Regions from separate parts of the Brachybacterium sp. p3-SID1565 genome, predicted to be linked through region 2. Evidence: predicted binding sites of a transcription regulator. Region 2 holds the regulator's gene; the other holds the start of a gene.

Region 1 (15,981 bases), on a different contig from region 2:
GTGACCTGGTACCAGTCACCCCTGCGCGAGGCCGAGACCTCCAACGGGTGCTCACGGCACAGGGCGATCCAGTCCTCCGCGCCTGTGATTTCGAGGGTGCGGCCGGGCCCGTGCACCGGTGTCACCCACGCGTCGACCCAGCCCATCTCGTCCTCCACCAGGTCCAGTGCGGCGGGGACCCGGTCCACCGTCTGCTGCAGTCCCAACGGGGTCGACCACCATGACCCCGACGGTGCGTTCCGGGCATGCCGGGGCTGCTTCTTGCGTGCGGCTGCCTCACCCTCCCGGGCATCCGCGGCCCATCGGGACACGTCCCGATGGAGCCAGGAGTCGTCGGGAGAACCCGGCCGGTCCCAGGGCAGGATCCACTGCTGCGGCGCGCACGGCCGGTCCCAGCCCAGCACCGGTGCCCATGCGGCAACCCTCTCGGCCAAGGGCCGCAGCGCATCGCCGATGTCCGGGAGAGCAGCGAGCGCGTCCTGATCATCGGGCTCCTGCCAGTACATGGCAGCTTCCACCGACGAGGACAGCGCCCGATGCAGCAGCTGGGCCGTGTCCCCGCCGGGAGTCCTGCCAGGGGAAGGCGCATCGAGAACGGTCAGGTCCAGGGCTGCCAGATCGCGGGCCAGCTCCTCGATGGTGCGGGGCGGCTCACGGTCGGCCTGGCCCGCGCCGCCGTCGCCCCCGCTGCCCCCGCTGCCCCCGGCAACGGGACCGAACAGCAGCACGGAGCGGAACGAGGGACTCGGATCCAGCTCGGCCCCCAGCATCGAGGCACCCAGGCCGATCCGCTCGTCCAACCGGCAGGCCAGGTCGAGACACATCCGTCTCCCGCGGGGCCCTGCCAGCAGTGACTGCGCATCGAGCCCCATCGGAGGGCCTCTTCTCAGATGAACTCGTAGGGATCGAACTCGTCGATGTCGATGATCCGGATCCGCGGCAGCGGGCTGGTGAACGCCTCGACGTCGTACTCGAGGTCGAACATCTCGATGCCGGGGATGCCGCGCAGCTCACCGGAGAAGAACTCGTGGAAGCCCACCAGGGCGGTGCGACGCCCCTCGGTGCCAGCCAGCGCCGTCATCTGCGGCACGAAGTCCGCGTCGTGGCTGACCAGCATCACGTCGGCCGCACGGTCCTGCAGGGCCTCGGCGGTGCGCTGGATGGCGATGTCCACCACCTTGCCCTCGCCGCGCAGCGGCACCGGTCGGTACCCGATCGCGGTGAGGGCCTGCACGAAGCCCACCGGCAGGCTGTCGCCCACGGCCAGGAAGAACAGGCCCGAGACCGGATTGCCCCAGGCGTCCTGTGCATGGGTCAGCAGCTTGCCCCAGCGGGGCCGCTCCTCCGGCTGGGGCCGGCGGCCCAGGACCGACACCCCCAGGGTGGCGTCGATGTTCTCCCCGTCGACCAGGAGGTACGTGGTGCGGTCGGTCATCTGATCCGTCATGCTCCCAGTGCGACGTACAGCTTGCCGTCCGTGCCCTTGGCGATCTTCATCGGGGAGGGATCATCGGCGTGGATGCTGTGCACCAGCACCACACGGCCCTCCGCATCGAGGTTCGCCTCGAAGTGGTCGCGGGTGAGGTGAGTGGCCTTGCCCCCCAGGTCCTGATCGTCGATCGCCTGCTGGGTGGACTCCACGCAGGTGTCCTGGAGGATCGAGCTGTCGTCGATGCCCTTGCCGGTGAGCGGGTCCATCTGCAGCGCGCAGGAGGCGGCGGGGTCGTCGTCGGACAGTCCCATCAGGTAGGCGATCACGGTGTCCTTGGCGGCGTCGAGGTCGGCGTCGGTCGGGTCCTGGACCGGGGTGTCCACGTAGACGTCCGAGCCGGGCAGGCCCACGGTGCCCGTGGGCTCAGCGGACGTGGGGGCCTCGGACGTCGGCTCCTCGGAGGTGGGGGCCTCGGAGGTGGGCGAGTCCGACGTCGCGGGGTCGGTGGGGTCCTCGAGGGTGGTCTCCTCCGAGGTGGGGCCGGCCGAGGGAGATTCGGTGGGATCATCCCCGCCGTTCATCGACAGCAGTGCGAGGCCGCCGCCACCCGCTGCCAGGGCCAGCAGGGTGAGGCAGCCGCAGATGCCCACGATCCAGGGCCACGGCTTCTTCTTCTGCGGTGGCTGGCCGCCGCCAGGGGCCGGGTAGGGGGCCCCGCCACCCGTCGGGACGCCCGGTCCGGCGGGGGCACCCGTGCCTCCTGCGGCACCGGGGTACCCGTTGCCGGGAGCCGAGGACGGCGGAGGAGGCGGCGAGCCCCACTGGCCACTGCTGGGAGGCTGGCTACCCGACTGCGGCGCACCCGACTGCGGCTCGCCTCCCTGCGGCGCACCGCCCTGAGGCTGCCGAGGGGACGGGTTGCCGGGGTAGGGGCTGCTCATGTGCTCGAACCTTTCGACGGAGTCTCCGCAAGCGTACCCGGGTGCTCCCGGGGCCCAACGGTTCCCTGCTCAGTCCAGACGGACCTCGCGGCCCTCGGCGGCCGACGTGTACACGGCCTCGAGGATCCGCGCCATCTCCACCCCGTGCTCCGCCGGGGCCACGGACTCGGCGCGACCCAGGGAGGCATCGACGAAGTTCGCAATTTCGTTGCCGAAACCGGCTCCCATCTCGAAGGTGCCCGAGGAGATCTGCGGGGTGATGTTGACGACCGAGTCGTGCATCTCCGCGGCGATCTGCAGGCTGGGCTCCAGATCCGCGCCGCCCTTGGTGCCATGGACCGACACCAGGGTGGAGTCCTTGGTGGCGTGCAGGGAGTAGGAGCACTCCAGCAGCAGCGAGGCGCCGTTCTCGAAGCGCACCACGGCGTTGGCCATGTCCTCCACGGTGTTCTTGTCCGGGTCGTAGTCCGAGACCTTGTACCGGGGCATGGTGGTGATGTTGGCGCGGTTGCCGAGGACCTCGTAGGTGTTCCCGGAGACGGACACCGCCTTCGGGCAGCCCATCAGGTACCAGGCCAGGTCCAGCACATGGATGCCGATGTCCAGCAGTGGCCCGCCGCCGGCGATCTCCTTGTCGGCGAACCAGCCGCCGGGGTTGCCCATCCGGCGGATCAGGCTCGCCTTGGCGTAGTACATCTCGCCCAGCTGCCCGGCGTCGATGAAGGACTTCAGCACCTGGCAGTTCGGGGAATGACGGCGCACGAACCCCACCTGGACCACCCGGTCGCTCCTGCTGACCGCGTCCTGGATGGCGGTGGCCTCGGCAACGGTGCGGGCGATCGGCTTCTCCACCAGCACATGCTTGCCCGCCTCGACGGCGGCGATGGTCCAGGTGGCGTGGGAGTCGTTCCACGTGCACACGCTGACACCGTCGATGTCGTCCTGCGCCAGCAGCTCATGGGCGTCGGCGTAGGAGCGGGAGGCACCGAACTCCTGGGCCACGGCGCGGGCGCGGGCGGCGTTGATGTCGCTGATGGCGACGATCTGCACCTCGGGGTGAGCGGCGTAGGCCTCCAGGTGAGCGCGGGCGATGCTCCCGGCGCCGATGACGCCGACTCGGAAAGTGGTCATGGGGGTCTCCTCAGGGGACGGGGGTGGGAAGGACGGGAGGGGGCGGATGGAACGGGCCGGATGGGCGGGGCGGTAGAACGGCTCAGACGGCCGGGGCGGGGCCGGTTCAGGCCTCGGCCAGCAGACGCTTGGCGTTCGCGATGCCGCGCTCGCAGCCGATCAGGCAGTCCTCCCAGCCCTCGAACTCGATCGCGGCGTAGCCGGAGAAGTCGGAGTCCTTGATGGCGCGGGCCACCGCACGCAGGTCGATGTCGCCGTTGCCGACCACCGCCCCGCGCAGATGCTTGCCGCCGCGGCTGCGGAACCAGCCCGCGCCCGGATCCTGCCGGGCGGGCCGGATGTAGAAGTCCTTGAAGTGCACCACCATCGCGTAGGGCAGGTTCTGGGCCACCGACACCTCGGGCTGCTCGTCCACGCACACGAAGTTGCCCACGTCCAGGGTGGTGCGGAAGTTCGGCTGGTCCACCGCATGGATGATGCGCCGCACCCTGTCGGCCGACTGCACGAAGAAGCCGTGGTTCTCCAGGCTGGTGGTGATGCCCTTGGTGGCCGCGTACTGCGCGATCTCCGCGCAGGCGGCGACGATCCCCGGGAGAGCACGCCCGAACAGCGGGGTGTCATCACCGGGCAGGCCGGGGTGGCCGGCCACGTCGTGCCGCATCCGTTCGATCCCCAGGCGCTCGGCGAGGTCCACGTACTGCTTCACCCGCTCCACCTGGCGTGCCACCTCCGCGGGATCCTCGGAGGTGAAGTCCGCGCCGATCGCCAGGTTGGACAGGACAACGCCCGCGCTCGCCGCCTTCTCGCGGATCTGGTCCACGTAGGCGGGGTCCGAGGCGATGCTGGGCACGGGGTCGTCGGTCTGCTCGCTGAGAGAGGCCAGCTCGAGGTGCTCACCCTCGGAGGCCGCCACCCAGTCGATCACCTCCGGCAGCGTCATCTGGGATGTGGCGAGCTTCGAGTGGAAGCTGTAGGAGCTGAATCCGAAGCGGATCTGATCGGTCACGGGGTTCCTTCCGGGCGGGGGACTGCGGGGGAGGGGTCTGCAGCAGGAGGGCCGGCCTGGCGGGGGCGGTCGGGTGGTGCCGGGAAGCGGTGCCAGGGCGGGGGCACCTCCAGCACGCCGGTGACCTGCACGGAGCCGTGCTCGAAGGCGAGACCCAGCGCACCGACGAGAGCGCCGTCGGTGGTGAGGCGTGCGGTGCGGAAGACGGGCTTCCCGGGGCTGGTGAGCAGGTGGTGCACGTGGTGGCGCAGTGGGTCCAGCAGCAGGTCGCCGGCGCGGGACAGACCGCCGCCGATCACCACCTGCTCAGGGTCCACGGTGAGCAGCAGGGTGGCCAGGCGCGGTGCGATCTCGGCGCAGAACGCGTCGATCTCCGCCAGGGCCGCCTGGTCACCGTCGGCCGCCCGAGCGAACAGCGGCGCCGCGTCGTCCCCGGTGGACCAGCTCAAGCGGCCACGCCGGGAGGTGCTGGTCCACCGCATGCCGCGCTGCGTGCCCAGCTCACCGGCGAGCCGGTGGCGGCCCTGCAGAATCCGGCCGCCCAGGATCAGGGCCACGGAGATGCGGTGACCGATCTGCACGAAGGCGATGTCGGCGGGGCGGGCGGAGAGGTGGTGCTCGGCGTAGGCGGCGAGCTTGATGTCGTTCTCCACCGCCACCGGGCAACCCAGGCGCAAGGACAGCTCCGAGGCGATGTCCGTGCCCTCCAGGTCCTTCACCGCGAGACTCTGGGCGAGCCGGCCATCCGCATCGAGGATGCCGGGCACGGCGATGCCCACGACCGCCGGGGAGAGGCGTTCATCGGTCCCGCCCTCGTCAGCGGCGTCCTGCACCACCTGAGCGACTGCATCCAGACGGGCAGCAGCGCCGTTTCCGGCGCACTCGCGGCGCCCGGTGGCGACCATCCGGCCTGCAGCATCGGTGAGCAGGCACCGCACGGAGCGGTCGCCGATGTCCACCGCCGCCACGGTCGCCGCCCCGGGATGGAACGCGAATCGGCGGGCCGGCCTGCCGGGGGAGGAGGCAGGCGCGGCGGGCACGATGCGCACGGGCCCGGTCTCTACGAGGGAGGTGAGCACGGCGTCCACCGTGGGGCGCGACAGCCCGGTGTGCTCGGACACCTCGGCCACGGTGCGGGGCTGGGTCGCCTCGCGCAAGGCCAGCAGGCAGGCGCGCGCGTTGCCCTGGCGCACAGCAGCGCTGTCGGCGGTGCCCATGGATGCCCTTCGACGGGATTATGAAACCCGGTTGTGTAAATGCTTGGGTTCAGTCTTCGCCGCGTCGGGAGTCCTGTCAAGGTCGTCCCGGTACCGTGACCGCAGGAGGCGATGCCCATGATCGACAGCCCCGCGACCACCCCGACCACCCCATCCATTCCCGCCCTGCAGCAGACCTACGCCGAGACCGTGCCCGAGCTCTCGGTGCCACACCAGGCAGAGGCGCCCCCCTCGCCCCAGCTCACCTGGCTGAACGAAGAACTTGCGGCCGAGCTCGGGTACGACCCGGAGTGGCTGCGCGGGCCCGAGGGACTCGCGCTGCTCACCGGACAGGTCCCCGACACCACCGCCCAGGTGTACGCCGGCCACCAGTTCGGACAGCCCAACCCCCAGCTGGGCGACGGGCGCGCCGTGCTGCTCGGCGACATCGTCGCCCCCGATGGTCGACACTTCGACCTGCACCTCAAGGGCGCCGGCCGCACCCCCTTCGCCCGAGCGGGTGACGGCAAGGCTCCGCTGGGCCCGATGTTGCGCGAGGCGGTGATCGGGGAGTCCCTGCATGCGCTGGGCATCCTCACCACGCGGGCCCTCGCGGTGGTGAGCACGGGGGAGCGGATCCGTCCCCGGCAGGGCATCACCCCCGAGCCCGGCGCCATGCTCATCCGCGTGGCCTCCAGCCACCTGCGCGTGGGCACCTTCGAGTACGCCGCCTGGCACCTGGGCCCCGACGTGCTGCGACCGCTCGCCGATCACGCCATCGACCGCCACCACCCCGCAGCGGGGGATGCGGAGAACCCGTACCTCGAGCTGCTGCGATGCGTGGCCGAGGCCCAGGCCCGCCTCGTCGCGCAGTGGATGCTGGTGGGCTTCGTGCACGGCGTGATGAACACCGACAACATGACCATCTCGGGGCAGGGGATCGACTACGGGCCCTGCGCATTCCTGGACGAGCACCGGGCCCGCGCGGTGTTCAGCTCGATCGACCAGCAGGGGCGCTACGCCTACGGCAACCAGCCCGGCATCGCCCTGTGGAACCTCTCCCGCTTCGCCGAGACCCTGCTGCCGGTCATCGCCCCCGACGAGCCGGAGGCGGGGATCGAGGCTGCCACTGCCGTGCTGCAGGGCTACGAGCCCGCGTACCTCGATGCCTGGACCCGCGGTATGGCGGCCAAGCTCGGGGTCCCCGAGAGCCCTGGACCTGGCGCGGCTGCCGGCACCAGCACTGATGCCGCCTCCGACGCTGATGCCGCCTCCGACAGCGCTGGCGTCCAGCTCGCGGCGGTCCGCGCACTCGGGGAGGACCTCTTGGCCCTCCTCGAAGCCCAGGCAGTGGACCACACGAGGTTCTTCCGCGCCCTCACGGGCGGCACCGCGCGCGAGCTGTTCGCGGATCCCGCCCCCTTCGAGCAATGGGACCGCAGACGCGTTGGCCTGGGTGGATCCTCGCCCCGAGACGATGTTAACCCCGTGTACATCCCACGGAACGTCCATCTGGACGCCGCGCTGCGCGGGGCCCACCTCGGCGACCTCTCCGGCGTCGAGGAGATGATGGAGGCCGTGCGCTCGCCGTTCCACGCCCGCGCCCACCTGGAGCATCTGGCGGGGCCGGGTGAGGGTGGGGACGTGTTCCTCATCTACTGCGGAACCTGAGGGGAAGCGACCGCTGCCCCACCCTGTTCGTGCTCGGACCCTTGCCCATTCCCTCCGCTGGCTCCCACCGCTCGGTCGGCGGCTTCCGGGCGCGCGGTGCTACGGTCGCGACACGGGTCGGCACCTGTTCCCACAGCCCCGCGTTCAGCTCGGCGCCCGTGCAGCAGGGCCGTCCATCGACCGCTCTACACAAGGAGATGCACGATGACCGCGACGCTCACAGGCCGCAAGATCCTGATCATCACCACCAACTTCGGCACCGAGACCGACGAGATCCAGCGCCCCCTCGCAGAGCTGAAGGAGGCAGGCGCTGAGGTGGTCGTCGCCGCCGCCGAGTCAGGCCCGGTCAAGACCCTGAAGCTCGACCGCGAGCCCGGCCCGGAGGTCCCCTCGAACATCCTGCTGGAGGATGCCGACGCCCATGAGTACGACGCCCTGGTGATCCCCGGCGGCACCCTCAACGCCGACACGCTGCGCGCCGAGGAATCCGCCCAGGAGCTGGTCAAGGCCTTCGCAGCCGACGGGAAGCCGGTCGCCGCGATCTGCCACGGCCCCTGGCTGCTGATCGACTCGGACCTGGTGGACGACCGCGACATGACCTCGGTCCCCACCATCAGCAATGACCTGCTGAACGCCGGCGCCACCTGGACGGATCAGGAAGTGGTGGTGGACACCGGCGGCGGCTTCCCGCTGATCACCTCCCGCAACCCCGATGATCTCGACGCCTTCAACGGTGCGATCATCAAGGCCCTGACCGCCTGAAGGCCCTGACGGCCCGCCCCCTGACCCACGAAGGAGCAACGCCATGACCGAGAACCCGGACTTCCAGACCGAGCCCACCACCGGCGAGAGCATCGATGACGCCCTCGAGGCCGCCCGCCCCGGCGACCCGGAGCGTCCCGCCCCGGCCGAGGCCGAGGGCGTGGGCCTGGACCGCACCGTCGAGCGCGGCCAGGAGGACCTCGCCGCTGCTGAGCAGGGCAACCGCGATCAGGACGAGATGCGCTCCGAGGGCGACGACATCGACGACCTGGCCGGCAACCAGCCGCTGGTCTGACCCCTGACGGGAGCTGGTAGGCGCTGGGCAGATCAGCTCCCCAGTGCCTCAAGGATCGCTTCGTCGACGGCCCGCCGGGCCCGCAGGTGCTCCTCGACGTCGTAGCTGAAGTGCGCGTAGGTGAGGGCGCCGCCCTCGTCCACCAGGGCGGCGGCGCGATCGTGGCCGACCAGCGAGGCCAGCCAGGTCAGCGCCCGGTGGCGGCCATCCCCTGCGCGAACACGCGGTGCCGGAGGGATACCCAGGGGGTGCCGTCGGGCCCGGGGTACACGGCGAAGGAGTCGCCCCCGTAGAAGCCGCCGCCCGCGCAGGTCTCGGTGAACGGGTCGATAGGCTTCAGCGCGAACTGTGCCCACCAGAAGTTGTAGCCCCAGTGCAGGAACCCCGGGGCGTGGTGGACGAACAGCTGCCGGCCCAGCACCCGGTTGCGCACCGAGGGCAGGGAGATGAAGCGGTTGGCCACCTCGCGGTCCTGCGCCACGCAGTAGTACACCCACGGGTTGCGACCGGCGTCGAGGAACGGTTCCACATGGTCCGTGGCCACGATCGGGATGTCCACCACCCCCTGCTCGGCGAACTCGAGTGAGCTGAGCGCGTCCACCACATCGGCTCCCTCGAGCAGGTCGCTCACCTGCTCCTTCGCCGCCCGGTAGTCCTCCAGGCCCTGCACGCTGGGCTCATCGCTGATGTGCCGCAGCACGCGGCCCTCCCAGGTGGCGGCCAGATGCTCGCGCAGCGCGGGGATCAGCGCCACCATCAACCGGCGGTACTCGGGGTCGGTGGCGGCCACGTGCCAGCCGAAGCGGTCCTCGATCCCGTCGGCGGTGCGGACCTGGATGGCGGGGGTGAAGCGGGCACCCCACTGGGTGAACAGGTGCGCCACCTCGATCGACACCATGCCCACCTCGCGGCAGATCCTGAGCCAGCGGTCCAGTTCGGTGAAGTCGAAGCGGTATTCACCGCTCTCCTCGCTGATGCCCACCAGTTGCACGGTGGGGCGCTTGTGGCCCTCGGCGGTGTCCAGCGGAGGCGTCCAGGTGGGGGTGAGCACGGAGTTCACGTCCATCTCGCGGGCTGAGCGCAGGAACGCCTCGATCAGCTCCCAGTGCCGCTCGGAGAACACCTCGACGTCGTAGTAGGAGGACAGGGAGTCGGCGTGGAACCAGTGGGTGTTGACGATCTCCAGCGGCGGCAGCTGATGGGGATGGATCTGCAGGCGGAGGGTGTGCTCCTCCCAGGGCCCGTCACTGCCGGCGGGCCGCAGCCGCATCAGCAGCTCGTGCTCCCCGGCCAGCAGGGCGTCCTCCACCAGCACGTCGATCCACAGCGCCTCCCAGCACCCGGGGGTGAGGGGGGCGAGCACGACGGTGCGGTCGCCGGCATCGGTGTCGGGACCGCCCGCGCCGGCCTCCCCGGTGAGCGGCTCCAGCACGTCGGGGTACTCGCCTGGCTCGGTGACCAGGTAGTGCTCATCGGGGTCCTCGGGGGCGGGGGTCGAGACCGGCACGCGCCGCACCGCTCAGGGTCGTGTGTGCCGCGAGGTCTCCCAGCAGCTCCACCTCGACCGCCGCCGTCATGCCCGCGCTGCGAGGGGCCGGGCGCTCGCCGGCCCCGTCCGCGAGCGCGTCGGCGCAGCCCTCCCCGGCCTCGAGCCTCACCGCGATCTGCACGGACAGTCGCTCCCCGAGGAAGCCGGAGGCGTGCACACCTCCGATCAATGAGGCCGGGCGGGGTTCCGCCCTGCCCATCAGCTTCTCGAGGCTGTCCATCAGAACGGTCTGCACGGTGCTCACTCCTGCGGCGGGGGCGGGGACGACGACGTCGGCCCTCCATCCTCTCATCGGACGTCTGCTCGGGCATGCCGACCGACAGGAAAAACCGTTGCGCACGTTCCCCGACGGTCCTACGGTGATCCCACACCGAAAGGAGGTGATCCGAGGAATGATTTCCCATCGGACATGTGAGGTGGCTCGCCGCTGAGGCGACCATCGGCCCGAACCGTCGGATCGCTCCGGCGGCTCATCGGATCGACGGACCGCAGCGAATCCACTCGAGCTGCCCGGACCCGCAGGGGTCGGACTCGTCCCCCGACCGGCGCCCAGCGCGACCTGCGGGTCTGCCCATGCCCGGATACGCCGAGTGCACCGACCCGGCCGGCCGATCCTGCGCAGCACAGGGCCTGGGCGGTGACCATGGGGAGGAGTACCCATGGACGGCGACCCAGGTCGCACGTACCGTGCCCTCATGGGCGCCACCAGCACACTCGACCACTCCCCGCGACTGACCGAGCTGCCGGGCGCCTCGCGTCTGCTGCGGATCGACGAGTCCACCTTCGCCTGGGTGATCGCACAGGTGCGGGACGGGAGTGCCCCGAGCTCGGAGACCGCGGCCGCCCAGGCCCATCAGGCCGGCCTGCTGCAATCCGCGGACCCCGTCGAGGTGGAACCCCATTGGGACGCCCTCCTGCGCCGCGCCATCACCTCCCCCGTGCGCATCGACATGGTGAGCGTGGACGGCGCGCGGGCGTGGGCCACCACCGTGCACGTGGCCGGAGAGATCCAGCTGGTGATCGACCAGGTGCGCGAGGTGACCTCCAGTGACTCCACGGTGTCCCTCGGTGCCCGCAGCTCGGCGCTCACCCTGGCCGTGGGCCGCATCGAGCACTTCTCCGACCTGATCACCGCGCTGGTGCCCCAGCGCCCCGCCTTCGGTGCGGATCCGTCCGAATCCCTGACGGCGCCGGAGGCTCCCGGAGCGACGACGGACCCGCCCTCGGTGGACCCGCCATCCGTGGCCCAGGTGCAGATCGTGGTTTCCGCGAACCCGGCCACCGGCGAGCCTATGATCCGCGACCGCTCCTGGTACGCCTTCGGGGCCGACGGAACGGTGCTCGCGACGCTCACCGGCACTGGCGAGGCCACTACCGCCGAGCCCGCCCCCGTCGGCGCGCTCACCGAGATCCTCAAGGCCGACCTGATCGCGGCCATCAACCACGTCACGGCCGACCGGGCGGACAGCGCTGACAACGCTGAGGGTGCCGGGCAGACCACCGAGGGGGATGAGCGATGAGCTTCCAGGGGATGGACCCGGACCAGGTGCGCGACCAGGCCGAGGGGCTCCGCACCGCAGCTGAGCGACTGGGGGAGGTGCTGGACCGGCTCGACGCCGCCACCCACGCCGTGGAATGGCGAGGCCCTGATGCCGATTCGTTCCGCGAGAACTGGCACGTGGTGCGCAGCCAGGGCGAGTCGGTGGTGGTCCCGGGCATTCGGGACCGCTCCGGCGAGCTGGAGCGTCACGCCGAGGAGCAGGACAAGGCCTCCTCCAACGGGGACTCCGGGGGCGGGTTCTGGGACGGCGTGGTTGACTTCTTCAGCGGTGCGGCGGAGAAGATCTCCGACTTCGCCTCCGGGGTGGCCGGGGTGGTGGACTGGGTGGCCGATGAGATCGGGGAGCAGATCGCCGGGTGGCCGGATGACCTGCGGGACTACCCGGGCATCCTGCTGGGCAACCTGCAGGAGTTGGGCAGGTCCACCACCGGCCTGCTCGGGATGGCCGCCGACGCCGTCATGAATGGGGAGTGGCCGCGCCTGACCGAGCTCGGGGTGGGCCTGATCGATGCCGGTCTCGACGGCATCAACACCCTGGTGCACGCGACGACCGGCCTGGACCTCAATCTGGCCGACGACGGGACCGGTTATGCCGACGCCCCTCAGCAGGTGGAACTGGGCGGGCCGGGTGATCCCGGTTACGTCGATCCGCACTCCCTGGCAGACATCATCAACAACACCAATGCCAGTTACGGTGCACCGGAGGACGGGCAGGTGGGGCTGACCGTGGTGCGCGATGCCCAGGGGAACCCCACCGGGGTGATCGCCAACATCCCGGGGACGGAGCAGTGGAGCCCGTTCGCCTCGAACAATCCGATGGACCTCTCGGGCAACGCCGCGCAGGCGGGCCCCAACGGGTGGTCCGCGGGCTCGGAGGCGACGGCCGATGCGATCGCACAGCTCTATTCCGACCTGGACCTCCCCCCGGGCACGCCTCTCATGCTGAACGGTCATTCGCAGGGCGGGATGATCGCCTCGAGCCTCGCTGGGGACCCGGATTTCTCGAATCAGTTCAACGTCACGAATGTGATGACCTACGGTTCTCCCGTGCAGAACGATCCGGTGAACTCCGGGACGGATTATCTGCACATCCAGCACGGGAACGACCTGGTCCCGAAGATAGATGCCGGCGGGCGCGACATCTTCCTCAATCCCCCTGTGGTCTCGCCCAATGTGACGACGGTGACGGCGGATTCCCCGGGAGGGATCTTCTCGCCGGGCGACAACCACTCCTCCGGGGAGTACCACACCACCGTCACCGAGCAGCTGGCGCAGAACGGCTCGCAGCTGCATCAGTATCAGCACAGCGGATCAGTGGCCGACTTCCTGGTGGGGGACACCGGCTATGCCGATCACTACGTCTCCGACGTGCATCGCAACAACTAGGCCTGCGTCGCGACAGCTGAGGCCTGGGTCGAGACAGCTGAGGCCTGCCTCGCGCCCTGACCCGGCGGTCGCCGGTGGCGCCCTGTCGTCCACAGCCCTTTCGCGTTAGAGCTCGGGACGCAGGGGGCTGCAGTCCCGGGGTGCTCGAGGCTGTCGAGGTTCCTCCCCATGCCACGGCTTTCCACATGTCTCTCCACATCTCGCAGGTAGTAGGGGGTATTGAAGTTCCTCCCCAGAACGCACTTGTGCACATATTCGTCCACATTTCTGTCCCCACTCATGTTCGCTTTCATGCTCCCCGATACGCTTATCCACAGATTCTCGGTGGCCCTTTCGTACGGGCATTCGAAAGAGTAGTCTGGATGTACTGATCGGCTGTGGGGAGGTGGAGGCATGGGTGGGGAACTGTTCACCCCGGTACGGCGCTGGCCCGTGCGCGCACGCTCACCCCTCACGCAGGAGCGGATCATCGACGAGGTGGACGCTCCGTCGGGCGACCCGCAAGCCGCTCTGGCCTGCCGCATGCACGAGCGGATGAAGACCCGCACCCGCCTGTACGCCCGGCAGCTGCGCGACATGGCCACGTTCTTCCACTACGACCCTGATGCCCAGGGCGCACTGGACGAGGCCGACATCTCCGCGATGAAGATCGCCGTGGGCCTTCGCACCTCATCCTTCCGGGCCGGCGCCATGATCCGGGATGCCCACCGCGCCGTCGAGCAGATGCCAGGCACCTTCCACCGCCTGGCCGAGGGGGAACTGCCAGAGGAGTGGCACGTGCACCTGCTGCGCCTGGTGCGGCCGCTGGACGAGGGCCACGTCCAGCACATCGACGAGCACGTGGCCAGCTGGGACCTCGCCTCGATCTCCCGTGATCAGTTTGTGCGCCACCTGCGCCGGTTGGTCGCGATGGTCACCGCACTGGATACCCCGAAACCGCCGTCGGCACTGCGCAGCGTGGACCTCCACCTCGCCGATCCCGAGCTGGGCACGGCCTCCCTCACCATCACCGGCCCGATCCCGGAGATCATGGCCCTCTCACACCGTCTGGACGTGTGCGCCCATGCCGTGCAGAAGGCGCAGCGTGCCGCCCTGCAGGACGAGAACGGAGCGGAGATCCCCTTCGACATCGACGGTGACGTGCTCGAGCGGGGCCGCCCACTGTCGCTGGCGGCGATCCGCTACGCGATCCTCACCCGCTCCGTGCTCGAGACGGGCACCGTGCAGGTGCCGGCCCCACGGTTCAAGCTGTACGTCACGGTCCCGGCGCTGACCCTGCAGGGTCGCTCGGAGATGCCGGGGATGCTGAACGGCCTGGTGCCCGTCCCCGTCGATCAGGCCCGCGCGCTCGCCGGCGGCGAGTCCACCTGGTTCCGGATCCTCACCGATCCGGCGACAGGTGCGTACCTGCCCGCCGCGCCCACCACCTACCGGCCCCCGGCGGCTCTTCTCGAACAGCTCCGGTTCCGGCATCCCACCTGCAACGCCCCGGGCTGCACCAGGCCCACCATCCTCGCCAGCGAGGCCGACCACATCATCGAGTTCAACCACCTCGACCCCAGCGGTGGCGGCCCCACCAGCCTCGAGAACCTTCACCTGCTGTGCTGGCTGCACCGCAAGTGGAAGACCCTGGGTCGGCTCGACCCCGTGCGCGACGACGCAGATCTCCACAACAGCTGGCCCTCGGGCATGGACCGCACGCTGTGGACCATCGACGGCAAGATCACCACCACCACGTGGGACGACCGCGACCTGGTCGCCCCGCAGCTCGCCGCCGAGATGAACGAGGAATGGCGCGAGCAACAGGGCCGTCATGGACCCCGGAGGCGCCCCCGCGGTGACACCTCCGCAGCGGGGGACGACGATCCCTCCGGGAACAGGCATGCGAACACCCCGGGTGCTGCGGGGAACGACCTGACCGGGGCTGACGATCCGATCAGCCAGTACGGCGATCCTCCGTTCTGAACTGAACTGAACTGAACTGAACTGAACTGAACTGAGCTGAGCACGGGCCGTGTCGCCCTGCCGGCCCCGCGTCCCGGTGCCCTGACCCCCTGCCGCCCTGATACGCGATGGCCCGGGCGTCGGGGACAATCAGGGGATGGAACCTATGGGACGGAGGATCGCCATGGCAGGACTGCTCGGCACCCTGCTGGCCGCCTGCGGTGTGAACCGCGGGCCCGATGACGCCACTGTCACCGCCGCCCTGCAGCAGGCCGTCGAGGGCAGCGAGCACTACGTCGTCGGCAGCATCCGCTACCTGAGCTCCTTCAGCCGAGGCACCGCGATCGACGGAGCCCTCACCCTGCGCGCCGCGGACCACGACGAACTGCTCACCGCCTACGACGACGTCCTGCAGCGCCTGTCGGCCGCCTACCGGGAGCTGTCGCCGAAGGACCCCGCCCAGGTCGCCGTCATCGCGCGTGCGGAGGCCGACCGCGGTCTCTCCGCCGCCGCCGAGGACGTCGTGCCCCCGGCGTCCGCCGGTCACCCCGACACCGACGACCTCGCCGCCCACTACGGCACCTGACCACGACGGCACCTGAGTACCCTCGAGGCATGACCAGCACCCCCATGAACCCGCCCGTCGAACTGATCGCCCCGGAGATCGACGAGACCGCCGTGGTGCGCATGGGCTCCCGCGATCCCGAGGCCCCCGTCGTGCTGCTGCTGCACGGCCTGGGCAGTCACGAGCGCGACCTCACCGGACTGGTGCCCTACCTCCCGCCGAGCTTCGCCTACGCATCCCTGCGCGGCATCTACCGCTACGTGCAGGGCTACGCCTGGCTCGAGTCCGACATCGGCCCCGCCGCGACCGAGAAGATCCAGACCTCCGCCGCTGCCGTCGAGACCTGGATCGCCCAGCAGACCGCCCCCGTGGTCGGCGCCATCGGCTTCTCCCAGGGCGGCATCCTGGGCCTGCAGCTGCTGCGACGGGACCCGCACGCCCTGGACTGGATCGTGCAGCTCTCCGGCGCCCCCTTCCCTGCGGCCATGCCCGGTGATGCGGCGCTCGCGGAGGTGAAGCCCCCTGCCCTGTGGGGCCACGGC
Region 2 (15,981 bases):
GGGCGTGCTGGTGGTCCAGGGCGGTCCAGGCACGGGCAAGACCGCCGTCGCGCTCCACCGGGCCGCCTACCTGCTCTACACGCACCGCCGGCGGCTGGAGCACACGGGCGTGCTGATCATGGCCCCCACCCAGGGCTTCCTGCGGTACATCGAACGGGTCCTGCCCAGCCTCGGCGAGTCCGGCGTGGTGATGCTGACTCCCGGCGAGCTCTTCCCCGGTGTGCAGACCGCACTGCACGACAGCGACGAAGTGGCGCGCATCAAGGGCGACGCCGCGATGGCGGAGCTGCTCTCGCGCGCCGTCAAGCAGCGCCAGCTGGTGCCGGAGCGCGACGTCCCCCTGCGCATCGACGGCACCGGCATCACGCTCACGCGCGAGGACGTGCGCTCCGCCCGGCGTGAGGCGCGAGCCTCCCACAAGCCGCACAACGCCGCCCGCGCCGTGTTCGTCCGAGCCGCCGCAAGCCGCCTGGCCGACCGGTACGAGAACGCCCTGCGGGCCGCCGGGCGCACCGTGGTCCCGGAGGACCGCCCGGAGCTGCTCTCGGACCTGCTGCACCACCCCGATGTGCGCCGCGAGCTCAATCTGGCCTGGCTCCCGTACACCCCCCAGGGCTTCCTGCGCATCCTGCTGTCACGGCCGGAGCGCCTGCGGGCAGCGGCTCCCCGTTCCCTCGCTCCTCACGTCGACGTCCTGGTGCGGCCCAAGGACTCCCCCTGGACAGTGGAGGACATCCCTCTGCTGGACGAGGTGGCGGAGATCCTGGGCGACGACTCCGCGCCGGAGGAGGCGCGCGCCAAGGAGCAGGCACAGAAGAAGGAGGCCGACGTCTCCTATGCGCGCGCCGTGCTGGAGAACATCGACACCTCCGGGATCATCCGGGCCGAGGACCTCGCCGAGCACGTCGGTCGGATCCGCGACGGCCGCACCCTCGCCGAACGGGCTGCCGGCGAGCGTGCGTGGACGTACGGCCATGTCGTGGTGGACGAGGCGCAGGAGCATTCGGCCATGAGCTGGCGCGCCCTGATGCGGCGCTGCCCCACCAAGTCGTTCACCGTGGTGGGCGACGTCGCCCAGACCTCCTCGGCCGCTGGCCCCGGCTCCTGGGAGGCCGCCCTGGCGCCGTACGTGCAGGACCGACTGCAGGTGGAGCACCTCACCGTCAACTACCGCACTCCCCGGCGGATCATGGACAGGGCCGCAGAAGTGGCCCAGTCATACGACCTTCCGATCACGGAGGTCAGCTCCGTACGGGAGGGGGACCGCGATCCCCGGATCGAGCACACCGACGACGCCCACCTGGCGGAGGCCGCCGCGCACGAGGTGCGCGAGCTGCACGCCTCGAGCATCGGCCGGATCGCGGTGATCTCCTCAGAGCACCGGCTCACCGCGGTGCTCGAGCAGCTGCGCAGCATCGGGGGCCTGCCCCCGGTGGGATCCGGCTCCTCGGGCGTGGACGACGAGATCGCGGTGATGACGGCACAGGACGCCAAGGGCCTGGAGTTCGACGCCGTGGTGGTGGTCGAACCTGCCGAACTGGTGGAGGGGCATGGTGCCGGGGACCTGTACGTCGCGATGACCCGCCCCACCCAGCATCTGGGTGTGGTGCACGCCCGACCTCTGCCCGACGGGATGTCCGGGGACTGAGCACCGGTGTGCGCCGGGGTCAGCCCCGGAGCTCAACGGAACGAGCCCCGGCGGAGGCAGGACAGGCCTCGGCGGAGGCAGGGGCGCGGACAAGCGATCAGCGGCCGTGGCTTCCCCTCCACGACCGCTGATCTGGGTGCGCTGCGCGAGCGCACGAGCAGTATCTTACGCACACATGAGGGGTGCTTCGCACCAATTCACAACTCGGTGCGAACCGGGCCGTGGGAGCCGTCCTGAGCGGCCTCGTGGGGCCCGCCGGACTCCTCGCGCAGACGGGTGATCGCAGCCTCGAAATCGGACAGCGAGTCGAAGGACTGGTAGACGCTCGCGAAGCGCATGTAGGCCACCAGATCCAGCTCCTGCAGGGGCTGGAGGATCGCCAGGCCCACGTCATGCGCATCGATCTCGGCCTGGCCGCTGGAGCGGATGTCCTCCTCGACGCGCTGCGCGAGCATGGCCAGCTGATCATCGCTGACGGGCCGGCCCTGGCACGCCTTGCGCACCCCCGAGATCACCTTCGCGCGGCTGAACGGCTCGCTCACACCGGAGCGCTTGAGGACCGACAGGGACGCCGTCTCGGCGGTGGAGAAGCGCCGACCGCACTCGGGGCACTGCCGGCGGCGGCGGATGGTGGCCCCGTCATCGGACGTGCGGGAGTCCACGACCCGGGAGTCGGGGTGGCGGCAGAACGGGCAGTGCACCCGTCAAGACTACCGGGAGCAGCCCGCCGCCGGGCCCGGATCAGCGCTCCACGCCCTCCCCGACGGGCAGATCCAGCTGCTGACCGGCAGTGACCCGACCGGTGGGCAGATGGTTCATGGCGCGCACCTGCGCGATGTACTCCTGCTGGCCCACGCCTTCGGGAGCATGCTGCTCGGCGAGGTCCCACAGGGTGTCACCGGCCTCGACGGTGACTGTGATGTGCTGCTCCTGACCCGCGCCCGCCAGCGCTGCGGGAACGTCGAAGACCAGCAGCGCGAGGGCCGCGACGACAAGGCCGAGCACGAAGGCGATGGCGGTGACCAGTGCGCGGCCGCGCGAAGTGAGCTCGAGTCGAACACCCGAGCGATCAGCGGGGCGCTGCGCACGGCTGTCACGGCGGGGGAAGGGCAGGACCGTGGTGGTATCGGTGGGCATCTCCGAACTCCTGTTCGATCGAATCTGTGTGCGACTGTAGACCGGTATCGGCGCGACACGCAAGAGGAAACATCGAACATGTGTTTGGAATCCGCTTCCGCGCCGCCTACTGTGGCTGACAAGGACCACGGAACCGTGAGGGTCTGACAAACGAAGCCAGGAGGCCCGCCCGATGTCGCCCAGCACCAGTCGCCGCCCCGAGAGCGCCCCTGTGGGCGATCACGCGAGCCTCACCCGCCGCCAGCGCCGGATCCTGGAGACCATCACCGCCGCGATCTCGGCCCACGGCTACCCGCCCACGATGCGGGAGATCGGCGATGCGGTGGGGCTGACCTCCTCCTCCTCCGTGTCCCATCAGCTGCAGGCGCTCGAGCGCAAGGGCTACCTGCGCAGGGACCCCAAGCGTCCCCGTGCGATGGAAGTGGTGATGCCCGGCGAGGACGATGCCCCTGCCCCGGCCCAGGAGGAGAGCGCGCGATCGGTCGAGGCCGTCTCCGTGCCACTGGTCGGCCGGATCGCGGCGGGCGTGCCGATCACGGCGGAGGAGCAGGTGGAGGACGTCTTCCCCCTGCCGGCGCGCTTGGTGGGCGACGGTGATCTGTTCCTGCTGCAGGTGGTGGGCGATTCGATGATCGACGCCGCGATCTGCGACGGCGACTGGGTGGTGGTGCGCCAGCAGCCGGTCGCGAACAAGGGCGAGATCGTGGCTGCGATGCTCGACGGCGAGGCCACTGTGAAGACCTTCGCCCAGCACGACGGTCACGTGTGGCTGATGCCGCACAATCCTGCCTTCACCCCGATCCTCGGCGATCACGCCGAGATCCTCGGCAAGGTGGTGGCGGTGCTGCGCGCCGTCTGAACCGGGAGGCGCCGGCCTGAGCGCGCTGCTGCCGGGTCAGACCGTCTGGGCGAGGCGGCGCAGGGCGCCCAGCGCCACCTGCGGGTCGCTCGTGGGCCACAGCGGTGGCATGGCCTCGCGCAGGAATCCCCCGTAACGGGCAGTGGCCAGGCGGGGGTCCAGCACCGCGACCATGCCCCGGTCGTCCTTGGTGCGGATCAGGCGGCCGGAGCCCTGTGCCAGCAGCAGCGCGGCATGCTGCGCCGAGACCGACATGAATCCGTTGCCCCCGCGTGAGGCGATCCGCTCCTGCCGAGCGGAGGTGAGGGGCTCATCGGGGCGGGGGAAGGGGATCCGGTCGATGGTCACCAGCCGGCAGGCGTCCCCCACCACGTCCACCCCCTGCCACAGGGTGATCGTCCCGAACAGGCAGGAGTCCTGCTCCTCGCGGAAGATCCGCACCAGGTTCGAGATGGAGTCCTCCCCCTGCACGCCGATGGTGAGGTCCAGCCGGGCCCGTACGTGCTCTGCGGCGAGCTCCGCCCCGCGCCGGGAGGAGAACAGGCACAGCGCCCCGCCGGCGGAGGCCTCCACCAGTTCGGTCAGGTGGTCCAGCATGTCGAGCGAGGGGCCCTCCCTGCCGGGAGGCGGAAGGTGCCGGGCGATGTACAGGATCCCCTGCCGGCGGTAGTCGAAGGGACTGCCGACGTCCAGCCCGGCCCACGCCCCGCGGTCCTCCAGGGCCGGGATCTCCTCGGGCGCCGTGCGGGCGGCGCGTGCCAGCCCTACCTCGCCCGCGGGAGGTTCGAATCTCCCGCCCAGGGCGAGGGTGGCGGAGGTGAGGATCGCGGTGCGGTGCTCCAGGACGGCACCGCGCATCGCCCCGGCCACGCTCAGCGGGGCCACCTGGATGCTGGACCGGCCGGTGGCCCCGGAATGGGAGACCGAGACCACGTCGTCCTCCTCCGGTGCCAGCAGCCGCGTGCACACGTCGATGATCTGCTGGAGGTTGGATCGCACCGCCTTGCGGGAGCCGGCGGTCCCGGCCACGTCCGCGTCGCCGGCGTCCTTGGCGTCGGAGTGGGCCTGCCGGGACTCGGTGCGCAGGTGCTCGACGGCGTCGGCCAGCTGCTCGGGCAGGTCCCCGATCACGCGGCCGTCACTGACCAGGCTGAGGGCCTCGCGCAGCTCCTCCCCCGCATCGTCCAGAGCGGTGGCGGCCACGCCCAGGCCGCGCAGGTCGCGCACGGTGCCCCGCACCAGGGACGGGGTCAGCACGTCGGTGACGGCGGTGGTGACGCTCCCGGTGAGGCTGTGGGCCTCGTCGAAGACCACCACGTCGTGGTCGGGGATGATGCCGTGGCCGTCGAAGGCGTCGATGGCCAGCAGGGCATGGTTGGTGACCACCAGGTCCACCTCCCGTGCCAGCTCCCGGCTGTGCTCGGCGAAGCACGAGCTCGCCATGGGGCAGCTGCTGCCCAGGCAGTGCGACCCGCTCACCGAGACCTGGCGCCAGGCGCGGTCCGACACCGGGGTCTCCAGCGAGTCGCGGTCCCCGGTGTCGGTCTCCTCCGCCCAGGCGCGCAGCCTGCGCACCTGCTCCCCCAGTCGCTCCCCGCCGTCACGGGCGGGATCCGCGGAGGCCTCGGCGAACAGCGCACCGGGGTCGATGTCCACGGGGTAGCCGCCGTCCAGCTTGTGGCGGCACACATAGTTGGAACGGCCCTTGAGCAGGGCGTAGGTGGGGGTGCGCGGCAGGTGCGGGGCCAGCGCCTCCACCAGGCGCGGGAGGTCCTTGGCCACGATCTGGTTCTGGAGGGCGATGGTGGCGGTGGAGACCACCACCGGTCGGCCCGAGGTCACGGCGTGCAGCAGGGCGGGCACCAGGTACGCCAGGGACTTGCCGGTGCCGGTGCCGGCCTGGACCAGCAGGTGGCGGCCGCCCTCCATCGCGGTGCCGACGGCCTCGGCCATGGCCCGCTGCCCCTCGCGGGCGGTGCCGCCGATCGCGGTGATCGCCGCGTCCAGCAGTGTTCCCAGGCGCGCCGGGTCATCCCCGGTCGAGTCGCGGGGAGGCGAAGGGGTGGAGCTGTGGACGGCGGGCACCGGACCACGGTAGCGGCCTGTGCGTCGGGGGCGGCCCAGGCGCGCCCCGGGCCGCTCGGCCGGTCTGCGGGGCCCTGCGTCCCACGGGCGGTCAGATGGCTCACCGGCGGCGGGACACCCCTCAGGCGGTGGCGTGCAGCTCCGCGGCGAGGGCCTCGTCGACCCGTGCCTTGAGGTGGGTGCCCTCCATCAGGTGCTCCTCGGAGATCACCTCACCGGTGCTGTGTACCCGGGAGATGAGATCCCCGCGCGAGTACGGCACCACCACGTCGACCTCGACCGCCGGGCGGGGCAGTCGCTGCGCGATCAGCTCGCGCAGCTCCTCGATGCCCTCACCGGTGCGGGCGGAGACCACCGCGGAGTCGTCGACCAGGCTGCGGATCCGGGCGATGGTCTCCGGCTCGGCGATGTCGGCCTTGTTCAGCACCACGATCTCCGGGACGTCGAAGCCCTCGAGCTCCCCCAGCACCGTGCGCACGGCCCGGATCTGGCCCTCGGGATCGGGGTGGGAGGCGTCCACCACGTGCAGCAGCAGGTCCGCGTCGCCCACCTCCTCGAGGGTGGAGCGGAAGGCCTCGACCAGCTGGGTGGGAAGGTGGCGCACGAAGCCCACGGTGTCCGCGTAGGTGAACTCGCGGCCGTCCGGGGTCTGGGAGCGGCGCACCGTCGGGTCCAGGGTGGCGAACAGGGCGTTCTCCACCAGCACCCCGGCCCCGGTGAGCCGGTTCAGCAGGGAGGACTTGCCGGCGTTGGTGTAGCCGGCGATCGCGACGGAGGGCACCTGGTTGCGGTGCCGGTCGGCACGCTGCGCCTGACGACCGGGGGTCATCGCCTTGATCTCCCGGCGCAGCTTGGCCATGCGGTCGCGTATGCGCCGACGGTCCAGCTCGATCTTGGTCTCACCGGGGCCGCGCGAGCCCATGCCGGCACCGCCGGCGGCCACCCGGCCACCGGCCTGTCGGGACATCGACTCGCCCCAGCCGCGCAGGCGGGGAAGCAGGTACTCGAGCTGGGCCAGCTCCACCTGGGCCTTGCCCTCGCGGGACTTGGCGTGCTGGGCGAAGATGTCGAGGATCAGAGCGGTGCGGTCGATGACCTTCACCTTGACGATGTCCTCGAGGGCTCGACGCTGACCGGGGCCCAGCTCTCCGTCGGCGATCACGGTGTCCGCCCCCACCTCGGCGACCACCTCGGCCAGCTCGGCGGCCTTGCCCTTGCCCAGGAAGGTGGCGGGATCGGGGTGGGCGCGGCGCTGCAGCACGCCGTCGAGCACCTCGGAGCCCGCGGTCTCGGCGAGCGCGGCGAGCTCGCGCAGGCTGTTCTCGGCGTCCTCGAGGTTGCCGGAGGTGTAGAGCCCGGCCAGGACCACACGCTCCAGGCGCAGCTGGCGGTACTCGACCTCGGTGACGTCCTCGAGCTCGGTGGACAGACCGCCGACGCGGCGCAGGGCCTGGCGGTCGGCGAGGTCGAACTGGTCGCCGTCGGTGGTGGAGTCGTAGGTGACGGCCGAGACGGAGGCGTCGCCGCGCGCGAGGATCCGCTCGGTCAGGGGGTCACGGCGGCGGGCGCCGGGGCTCTGCGCGGCATCGGCTTCCTCGGTCGAGCTCCCGGTGACGTCGTCGTCCGGCACGGGGTCTGGATGGAAGGCGATGGGCACGATCTGGGTTCTCCTCGAGGGGGGCGACTGGAGTGGCCGACGCCGGCACGTCCGGGAGGATCGTGCGACGCGGACATCCAGAATCCCACGACAGGTTGCGGAGGTCGAGGGATTAAGCGCAGGGCCGAGAGGGATCACGGGCATCCCCGGCCCTGCGGCGCGGTCACGGCCGGGAGGCTCCGTATCCTGGCGGGGTGAGCGAGCACTACTTCTCCCCCGCCAGCGAGGCAGATCAGGCACCCTTCCCGCTGCGGGTGCACCTGGCGGGCGCGGAGCGGGACCTGGTCTCCAGCAGTGCGGTCTTCTCCGCCCGAGGCCTGGACAAGGCCACCGCCGTGCTGCTGGATCGGCTGGACGTGCTGGCCCCCGTGCCTCCCGGCGCGAGGATCCTGGACCTGGGATGCGGGTGGGGACCGATCGCGCTCAGCGCCGCGCTTCTGCATCCCGACGCGGAGGTGTGGGCGGTGGACGTCACCGCGCGTGCGCGTGCTCTCACCCGCGCCAATGCGGAGCGGCTGGGCCTGGACCGAGTGCGGGTGGCCGCTCCGGAGGAGGTGCCGGACGATGTGCGGTTCGACGCGATCTGGTCCAACCCGCCGATCAGGATCGGCAAGCAGGAGCTGCATGCGCTGCTGCTGCACTGGACGGCGCGCCTGGCCCCGACGGGGACCGCTGCTCTGGTGGTGGGGAAGAACCTGGGGGCGGACCCCCTGGCCCGCTGGCTGGGCGAGCAGCTGCCCGCACGCGAGGTGCGCAAGGCAGCCAGCGCGAAGGGCTTCCGCATCCTCGAGGTGGGGCCGGAGGAAGGCTGAGCGAGGAGAGTTCCCCGCCGGCCCGGGCCGCCTGGGCTCAGCCGCGGAACACGCCGTCGGCCACCAGTCGGGCAGGCCCGGTGAGGGTGACCTCCTCGCCGCGGCGGGCCACCTGGAGAGTGCCGCCGGGCACCTCGACCGTCCAGGGACGGCCGGAGCCGTCGGCGGCCCGATGCGCAGCGGCGACGGCCACCGCGGCCACCCCGGTGCCGCAGGAGTCGGTCTCCCCCACCCCGCGCTCGAACACCCGCATCGCCACGTGGTGGTCCCCGCGCTGCTGCACGAACTCCATGTTGGTCCCGCCCTCGGGGTCGGGCGCGATGCCGGGGCGGCGGGTGAGGTCCAGCTGGTCCAGGTGCACGCCCTCGGGCAGGAACGCGACCGCGTGGGGGTTGCCCATGTCCACGTCGTAGGCGATCAGCTCGTGCCCGTCGATGCTGAGCCGGCGGTCGTTCTCCTCCAGCGCGGGTGCTCCCATGCCCACCCGCACGGTCCAGTCGGCGCCGTCGTGCCGGGGGCGTGACAGGATCTCGACGGTGCGCAGACCGGCCCGGGTCCAGATCTGGAAGGCGTCCGTGTCCACGTGGCCGGCGGCGCGCAGGTGGGCGGCGAACACGCGCACGCCGTTGCCGCACATCTCGGCGAGGGAGCCGTCCGCGTTGCGATAGTCCATGAACCACTCGGGGGCATCGGCCGGTGCTTCGATCCCCGCAGCGCGGGTGCGCACCACGCGGATCACGCCGTCACCGCCGATGCCGCCGCGCCGGTCGGCCAGTGCCACCACCGTCGCGGCATCGAGATCGAGGATGCCGTCGGGGTCGTCCAGCAGCACGAAGTCGTTGCGGGTTCCGTGACCCTTGGTGAAGGCGAGGCCGGTGTCCATGGTGCGAGCCTAGTTCGCCCGGGCCAGTGCGATCTGATCGAGCGCGGCCTCCCGCAGCTGCGAGGCGGGCTGCGAGGCGTCGATCCAGCGCACCCTGGGGTCGCGTCGGAACCAGGTGTCCTGCTTCCGCACCAGACGGCGGGTGCCCACGACGGTCGACTCGATCGCAGCGCCGCAGTCCATGGTGCCGTCGAGCACGGCGAGGGCCTGCTCGTAGCCGATGGCTCGGCGGGCGGTGCGGCCCTGGTCCAGACCCTGTTCGCGCAGTCCGCGCACCTCGGCCAGCAGCCCCTGCTCGACCATGCGGTGCACCCGCAGGCTGATCCGCTCGTGCAGCCCGGCGCGCTCCAGGCGCAGCCCGATCTGCACGGTGGAGGGGTCATGGTGCACGGGGCGCGGCAGGAACGCCGTGTAGGGGCGGCCCGTGAGCTCCCCCACCTCGAGTGCGCGCACGATGCGCCGCAGATCCCCCTCACCGATGATCCCGGCCGAGTCAGGGTCGATGCGGGCCAGCTCGGCGTGGAGCGCTCGTGTGCCGATGCGGTGGCCGCGCTGCTCGATGCGCCCGCGCACGGCCGGATCGGTGGGCGGGAACTCGATGTCGTCCAGCGCGGCGCGCACGTACAGGCCGGAACCGCCCACGAGGATCGGGACCCGGCCACGCTCACGGATGCCCGCGATCGCCGCCCGCGCCTCCCGCTGATAGGCGGCCACGCTGGCCTCCTCGGTGACGGCCAGCACGTCCAGCTGGTGGTGCGGGATCCCCAGTCGCTCACGGGGCGGGACCTTCGCGGTGCCGATGTCCATGCCCCGGTACAGCTGGAGGGCGTCGGCGTTGACGATCTCGCCGCCCAGGTGCTGGGCCAGGGCGATCGCGAGATCGGACTTCCCGGTGGCGGTCGCGCCGACGACGGCGACGAGCGGGGCGGGGTCCATGGGCTGCACCCTATCGGGGCGTGCGGCCGGCGGGGTCAGCGGGATCACTGACCTTTCCCTCGGTTCGACCGGGGCGAAGGAGTATGGTGGGCGGCGGCCTGGTCGCTCTGGGCCTTCCTACACGATCGCACTGACCGAGGTTGATGTGACTGCATCGAACGAGTCCCCCGCCACGACGGACTCCCGCACGGCTCTGACGCCGATGTCCCTGGAGCGCGTCGAGGAGAGCCTGGGCCGGCTCGGATACGCCTTCGTCGAGGACGAGGAGCACCCCGACGTGCTGCGCGCCCGCTTCGACGACTACCGCTTCCAGTTCATGCTGACTGGCGACGAGCACAGCGTGATGCAGACCCGCGGCCGCTGGAACCACACCGTGGACGTCTCCCGCAAGGTGGAGATGGTCAAGCTGTGCAACGAGTGGAACATGAACCGCATCTGGCCGAAGGTCTATGTGCGGCGCGAATCCGAGGGCCTGCTGGGCGTGTACGGCGAACTGGCCTCCGACTTCCGTTCCGGGGCGCTGGACGACCAGATCGACAGGTCGATCAACTGCGGGCTCAGCACAGTGATCGCGTTCTTCCACAGCCTGGAGGAGCGCCTGGGCGCGGAGCTCGACGAGCTCGATGACTGACGCCGCTCGGTGACCGACGCCGCTCGGGGCGGCTGCCGGCCGCACTGAGTCCCCGCGCGGACTCATCCGGCCAGCGCTGCGGACCGGCCCGGCCGGAGGCCGGGTCCTGCCTACGCCTGCGGGCTCGCCTCAGCGAGGGCGCAGGCTCGGCATCCCCAGCCCCACGGGCCCGGGCGGACTGGAGGCCACCTGGCCGCTCCCGCAGGAGCCGCCAGGCTCGATGCCCTGCACGCCTGCCTCCCAGGCATCGCCGGAACGGGTGCGCCGCACCGAGAACTGCGCGGGGTCGAGCTGGTCCCAGGTGCGTCCGGGAACCTCTGCGCTGTCGGCGATCAGGTAGTGCGGGGCAGCACGCGTGACCGTCACGGTGACCAGGTCGCCCGGTCGTGGGCGTTCGGCGGCGGGGAGGTCCTCGGGCAGGGCCAGGTGAACCAGGCGATGGTCCCGCGCCCTCCCGGAGATGCGGTGCGTCTGGCGGTCCCGGTTGCCCTCGCCCTCGGCCACCAGCACCTCCACCACCTGTTGCTCCAGGCGCTGGTTCTCCTCCAGGGTGATGCGGTCCTGCAGAGCGGTCAGGCGCTCGTAGCGCTCCTGCACCACGGCCTTGGGGATCTGGCCCTCCATGGTGGCGGCCGGTGTGCCGGGGCGGATCGAGTACTGGAAGGTGAATGCGCTGGAGAAGCGGGACTGCTCGACCACGTCGAGGGTGGCCTGGAAGTCCTGCTCGGTCTCGCCGGGGAAGCCGACGATGATGTCGGTGGTGATGGCCGCCTCGGGGATCCGTTCGCGCACGCGGTCCAGGATGCCCAGGAACCTGCTGGAGCGGTAGGAGCGGCGCATGCGGCGCAGCACGTCGTCGGAGCCGGACTGCAGCGGCATGTGCAGCTGCGGCATCACGGTGGGGGTCTCGGCCATCGCCTCGATCACGTCATCGGTGAACATGGCCGGGTGTGGGCTGGTGAAGCGCACCCGCTCCAGTCCCTCGATCTCCCCGCAGGCCCGCAGCAGCTTGGCGAAGGCGCCGCGGTCCCCGAACTCGACACCGTAGGAGTTGACGTTCTGCCCCAGCAGAGTCACCTCGATGGCGCCGGCGTCCACCACCTCCCGCACCTCGGCGAGTACGTCGCCGGGGCGGCGATCCTTCTCCTTGCCGCGCAGGGAGGGGACGATGCAGAAGGTGCAGGTGTTGTTGCAGCCCACGCTGATGGACACCCAGGCCGCGTAGGCGGACTCCCGGCGCGTGGGCAGGGTGGAGGGGAAGACCTCCAGGGACTCCAGGATCTCCACCTGGGCCTCTGCGTTGTGGCGGGCGCGGTCCAGCAGCACCGGCAGGGAGCCGATGTTGTGGGTGCCGAAGACGACGTCCACCCACGGGGCGCGCTCGACGATAGTGGAGCGGTCCTTCTGCGCGAGGCAGCCGCCGATGGCGATCTGCATCCCGGGGTTGGCGTCCTTGGCGGCGCGCAGGGCCCCGAGGTTGCCGTAGAGCTTGTTGCTGGCGTTCTCCCGCACCGCGCAGGTGTTGAACACCACCACGTCCACCTCGCCCTTCTTGGCGTCGGCTGTCTGCGGTGCGGCGACGTAGCCGGAGTCCTCGAGCAGGCCGGTGAGGCGCTCGGAGTCGTGCACGTTCATCTGGCAGCCGAAGGTGCGCACCTGGTAGGTGCCGCGCGGCGCGGGGGCGGTGGTGGTGCTCATGGTGACTCCAGGGTACGGCGCGGGCGGGCGCACTTCCCGCCCGGGCGGCGTGAGGTTGGTCAGTCCTGGGCGGCGGCGCGCAGCTCGGCGGCGATCACCTGGACCGCGAGGTCCCCGGGGTAGCCCTTGCGGGTGAGCAGGGCATCGAGCCGGCGCGCCAGGCGGCGATGGTGGGATCCATCCGTATCCTCGCGCAGGCGCACGAGCTCGGGGCGCAGGCGGGAGCGGACCAGTTCACGGCAGCGCTGCTCCTCACCCTCGGTCTCCCCAGCGGCCAGGGCGTGCTCGATATGGTCCTCGCTCACGCGTCGATCCCGCAGCTCGCGTCGCAGGGCTTCGTCAGACAGGGATCTCAGCTCGCGCCGCTGGCTCACCCATTCACAGGCGAAGGCGGCATCGTCGATCAGACCTGCACGATCGATGCGGGCCATCGCCTCGTGGGCGACGGCCGCCGGGACCTCACGCTGCTCCAGCCGTGCGTGCATCTCCCCCGCCGAGCGGCGCCGGGTGGCCAGCAGACGCATCAGGTAGCGGCACTCGTGGACCACAGCCTTCTCATGCTCGGCGGCCTGGGGATCCGGGGCAGCGTGGGGGCGCTCCAGGATCTCCCTGGTGCGCTCCTGCAGCCGCTCCCGGACCTCGGTGCTGTGTGCGGTGGGCACGGATCAGATGGTGGCCGGGACGTCCTCGTCGAGGAACTCGTCCTGCGCGAGGGCGTCATCCGGCTCGGCACCGGCATCACCGGACTTCTCGGCGTAGGGGCCCACGCCGAGGGCGCGCAGGATCTTGTCCTCGATCTCGGCGGCCAGATCGGGGTTGTCCTTGAGGAACTGCCGGGAGTTCTCCTTGCCCTGGCCCAGCTGGTCGCCCTCGTAGGTGAACCAGGCACCGGACTTGCGCACGATGCCGTGCTCCACGCCGAGATCGATCAGGCTGCCCTCGCGGGAGATGCCCTGCCCGTAGAGGATGTCGAACTCGGCCTGCTTGAACGGCGGGGCCATCTTGTTCTTCACGACCTTGACGCGGGTGCGGTTGCCCACGGAGTCCGTCCCGGCCTTGAGGGTCTCGATGCGGCGGATGTCCATCCGCACCGAGGCGTAGAACTTGAGGGCCTTGCCGCCGGTGGTGGTCTCCGGGCTGCCGAAGAACACGCCGATCTTCTCGCGCAGCTGGTTGATGAAGATGGCGGTGGTGTTGGTGGAGGACAGCGCACCTGCCAGCTTGCGCAGCGCCTGGGACATCAGGCGGGCCTGGAGACCTACGTGGGAGTCACCCATCTCACCCTCGATCTCCGCCTTGGGGACCAGGGCGGCCACCGAGTCGATGACGATGACGTCCAGCGCGCCGGAGCGCACCAGCATGTCGGTGATCTCCAGGGCCTGCTCACCGGTGTCCGGCTGGGAGACCAGCAGTGCGTCGGTGTCCACCCCGAGCTTCTTGGCGTACTCGGGATCCATCGCGTGCTCAGCGTCGATGAAGGCGGCGATGCCGCCGTTGCGCTGGGCGTTGGCCACGGCGTGGAGAGCGACGGTGGTCTTGCCGGAGGACTCCGGGCCGTAGATCTCCACGATGCGCCCGCGGGGCAGACCGCCGATGCCGAGCGCGGCATCGAGGGCGACCGAGCCGGTGGGGATCACCTCGACCGGGGGGCGGGTGTCGTCACCGAGGCGCATGATCGAGCCCTTGCCGAACTGGCGGTCGATCTGCGCGAGCGCGGCGTCGAGGGAGGACGAGCGGTCCTTCGGGGCGTTCTTCGCTGCGGGCATATGAGGATTTCCTTCCAGAGGGCCGGGGTGCCGGCGTGCTGACCGTGCGGCCACACTAGGCGGGGGCTCCGACGAACGATGCGGCCCCGCCCGAGCTGTGGAAGGACGAGCGTTGGGGAGGAACATCGTGATCGGGGTGTCCGTCGCGGATCACTGTACCCGAACACGCGTTCGAAATCAGCGTGTCGCGTGGTCGGTTCCCCGCCGTGTCGCACTGAGGATCCTCGGCGTGTCGCGCCGACATCCGGCACCGTGCCCGAGGGCGCGGTCAGCGCCGCAGATGCGGGGGGATCTCCCAGCGGTCCGATTCCGGCACGTCCATCGCATCGCACAGGGCCGTCCAGACGGCACGCACCGGCAGGCCCTCATCGAGGGCCTGTTCGGCGGTGCGCCCGCCCATCGGTTCGAGGACCAGATCGCGGGTGTAGGTGCGGGCCAGGGCAGGCCCGAAGACGTGGTCGGCCAGTTCGCCGAACTCGCTGCGCCGCACGTCAGCGGGCGCCGACCAAGGGGCCGGCGGCATCGGTGAGCTCATCGGGGACGGTGTCCGGGACGCAGACGCCCTCGGCGACCGCGATGCGGTCGGAGACCTCCCGCAGGACGAAGGACAGCGGGAGCCCGAGAGCGTCGGTGACGGAGACCAGCAGCTCACTGGAGGCCTCCTTCTGGCCCCGCTCGATCTCGCTGAGGTAGCCGAGGGAGACGCGGGCATCGGAGGACACCTGGCGCAGGGTGCGGCCCTGGGAGCGGCGTGCATCCCGCAGGACGTCACCGAGCTCGTGGCGGAACAGTGCCATGGCGCTGCCTCCCTTCCTCTGGTGGTGCTGTGCGTGGTGCGCTGCATGGGCGCGGAACGTGGGGTTCATCGTGCCGGGTACAACGTCCCCACCCGCGCAAGTGTTCCCCGATTGTAGTGGGCGTGGTCTCGGGGCGACTGGGAATTGTGGACGTGCTCGCAGCGTTCGCCTCCCGACGCGTCCCTGCGGCACGTGTGAGCGAGCTGGTCACCGCCTGGTCAGGCAGTGCAGCAGCAGCGTCAGCGCGGCGTCCACCGTGGCGGTGCGCACAGCGGCCCGGTCGCCGGGCAGATGGAGCTCCTCCACCACGGGATCAGCGTCATCACGGTCGACCGCCAGGAACACGGTCCCTGCGGGCACTGCCCGCTCGTCCGGTCCAGGTCCGGCCACGCCGGTGGTGGCGATGGCGACGTCGGCCGCGTACAGGGCACGGGCCCCGGCGGCCATCCGACGTGCCACCTCGGAACTGACCGCGCCCTCGCGCTCCAGCAGGCCGGCGTCCACGCCGAGCACCCGGGTCTTGGCCTGGTAGGAGTAGCAGGCCGCTCCCCCGGCGATCGCGGCGCTGGAGCCGGGGACGTCCACCAGCCGTGCGACCAGTGCGCCGGCGGTGAGCGACTCGGCCGTCGCGATCGACAGCCCGCGCTCGACGGCCGCGGCGATCACCCGAGCCGGGTCCGTCCGCGGGGCGATGCGATCCATGGCGGAAGTCCGCTCAGGGGCGGGCATCGGGGGCGGCCAGGGCCTCACGGCGCAGCCGCAGGCCGTCCTTGAGGTTCACCAGACCCGACCACACGGTGAGCACCACGGCCAGCAGCACCAGAGCCAGGCCGATCCAGCGAGCGGGCCCCCACCACAGCTCGAAGGGCATCAGGCAGAAGGTGATCGCGATGGTCTGCACCACGGTCTTGGCCTTCCCGGCCCAGTTGGCCGGCAGCGCCCCGTACTTCAGGATCGTGAACCGCATGATCGTGATGCCGAACTCCCGCACCAGGATCAGCACGGTCATCCACCACGGCACGTACTCCCACACCGAGAGCATGATCAGGGCGGCACCGGTCATGGCCTTGTC

The links. The regulator LexA, encoded in region 2, represses DNA repair genes until DNA is damaged. The targets are predictions, from matches to a motif close to TCGAACANNTGTTCGA.
Region 1: a site for LexA is predicted at 13,264-13,279, ahead of M4D54_RS03335 (HNH endonuclease signature motif containing protein). Genes of this name have one in related genera too.

The regions. Positions count from the first base shown of each region.
Region 1 is NZ_JAMBDS010000007.1:62,825-78,805, reverse strand. It holds gene M4D54_RS03400 (hypothetical protein) at 1-824, opposite strand, end outside; gene M4D54_RS03395 (NYN domain-containing protein) at 887-1,435, opposite strand; gene M4D54_RS03390 (hypothetical protein) at 1,444-2,373, opposite strand; gene M4D54_RS03385 (Gfo/Idh/MocA family protein) at 2,443-3,504, opposite strand; gene M4D54_RS03380 (sugar phosphate isomerase/epimerase) at 3,611-4,510, opposite strand; gene M4D54_RS03375 (ROK family transcriptional regulator) at 4,507-5,727, opposite strand; gene M4D54_RS03370 (YdiU family protein) at 5,839-7,377, shown strand; gene M4D54_RS03365 (DJ-1/PfpI/YhbO family deglycase/protease) at 7,582-8,139, shown strand; gene M4D54_RS03360 (hypothetical protein) at 8,183-8,434, shown strand; gene M4D54_RS03355 (DUF4091 domain-containing protein) at 8,622-9,941, opposite strand; gene M4D54_RS03350 (hypothetical protein) at 9,904-10,275, opposite strand; gene M4D54_RS03345 (hypothetical protein) at 10,643-11,503, shown strand; gene M4D54_RS03340 (hypothetical protein) at 11,500-12,930, shown strand; gene M4D54_RS03335 (HNH endonuclease signature motif containing protein) at 13,324-14,895, shown strand; gene M4D54_RS03330 (hypothetical protein) at 15,059-15,460, shown strand; gene M4D54_RS03325 (alpha/beta hydrolase) at 15,490-15,981, shown strand, end outside.
Region 2 is NZ_JAMBDS010000019.1:29,635-45,615, reverse strand. It holds gene M4D54_RS06500 (AAA family ATPase) at 1-1,648, shown strand, start outside; gene nrdR (transcriptional regulator NrdR) at 1,846-2,349, opposite strand; gene M4D54_RS06490 (LysM peptidoglycan-binding domain-containing protein) at 2,390-2,785, opposite strand; gene lexA (transcriptional repressor LexA) at 2,958-3,644, shown strand; gene M4D54_RS06480 (ATP-dependent DNA helicase) at 3,681-5,729, opposite strand; gene hflX (GTPase HflX) at 5,851-7,386, opposite strand; gene M4D54_RS06470 (class I SAM-dependent methyltransferase) at 7,581-8,198, shown strand; gene dapF (diaminopimelate epimerase) at 8,236-9,081, opposite strand; gene miaA (tRNA (adenosine(37)-N6)-dimethylallyltransferase MiaA) at 9,091-10,017, opposite strand; gene M4D54_RS06455 (YbjN domain-containing protein) at 10,163-10,648, shown strand; gene miaB (tRNA (N6-isopentenyl adenosine(37)-C2)-methylthiotransferase MiaB) at 10,778-12,346, opposite strand; gene M4D54_RS06445 (regulatory protein RecX) at 12,406-13,008, opposite strand; gene recA (recombinase RecA) at 13,012-14,112, opposite strand; gene M4D54_RS06435 (DUF3046 domain-containing protein) at 14,381-14,602, opposite strand; gene M4D54_RS06430 (helix-turn-helix domain-containing protein) at 14,604-14,909, opposite strand; gene M4D54_RS06425 (CinA family protein) at 15,117-15,611, opposite strand; gene pgsA (CDP-diacylglycerol--glycerol-3-phosphate 3-phosphatidyltransferase) at 15,625-15,981, opposite strand, start outside.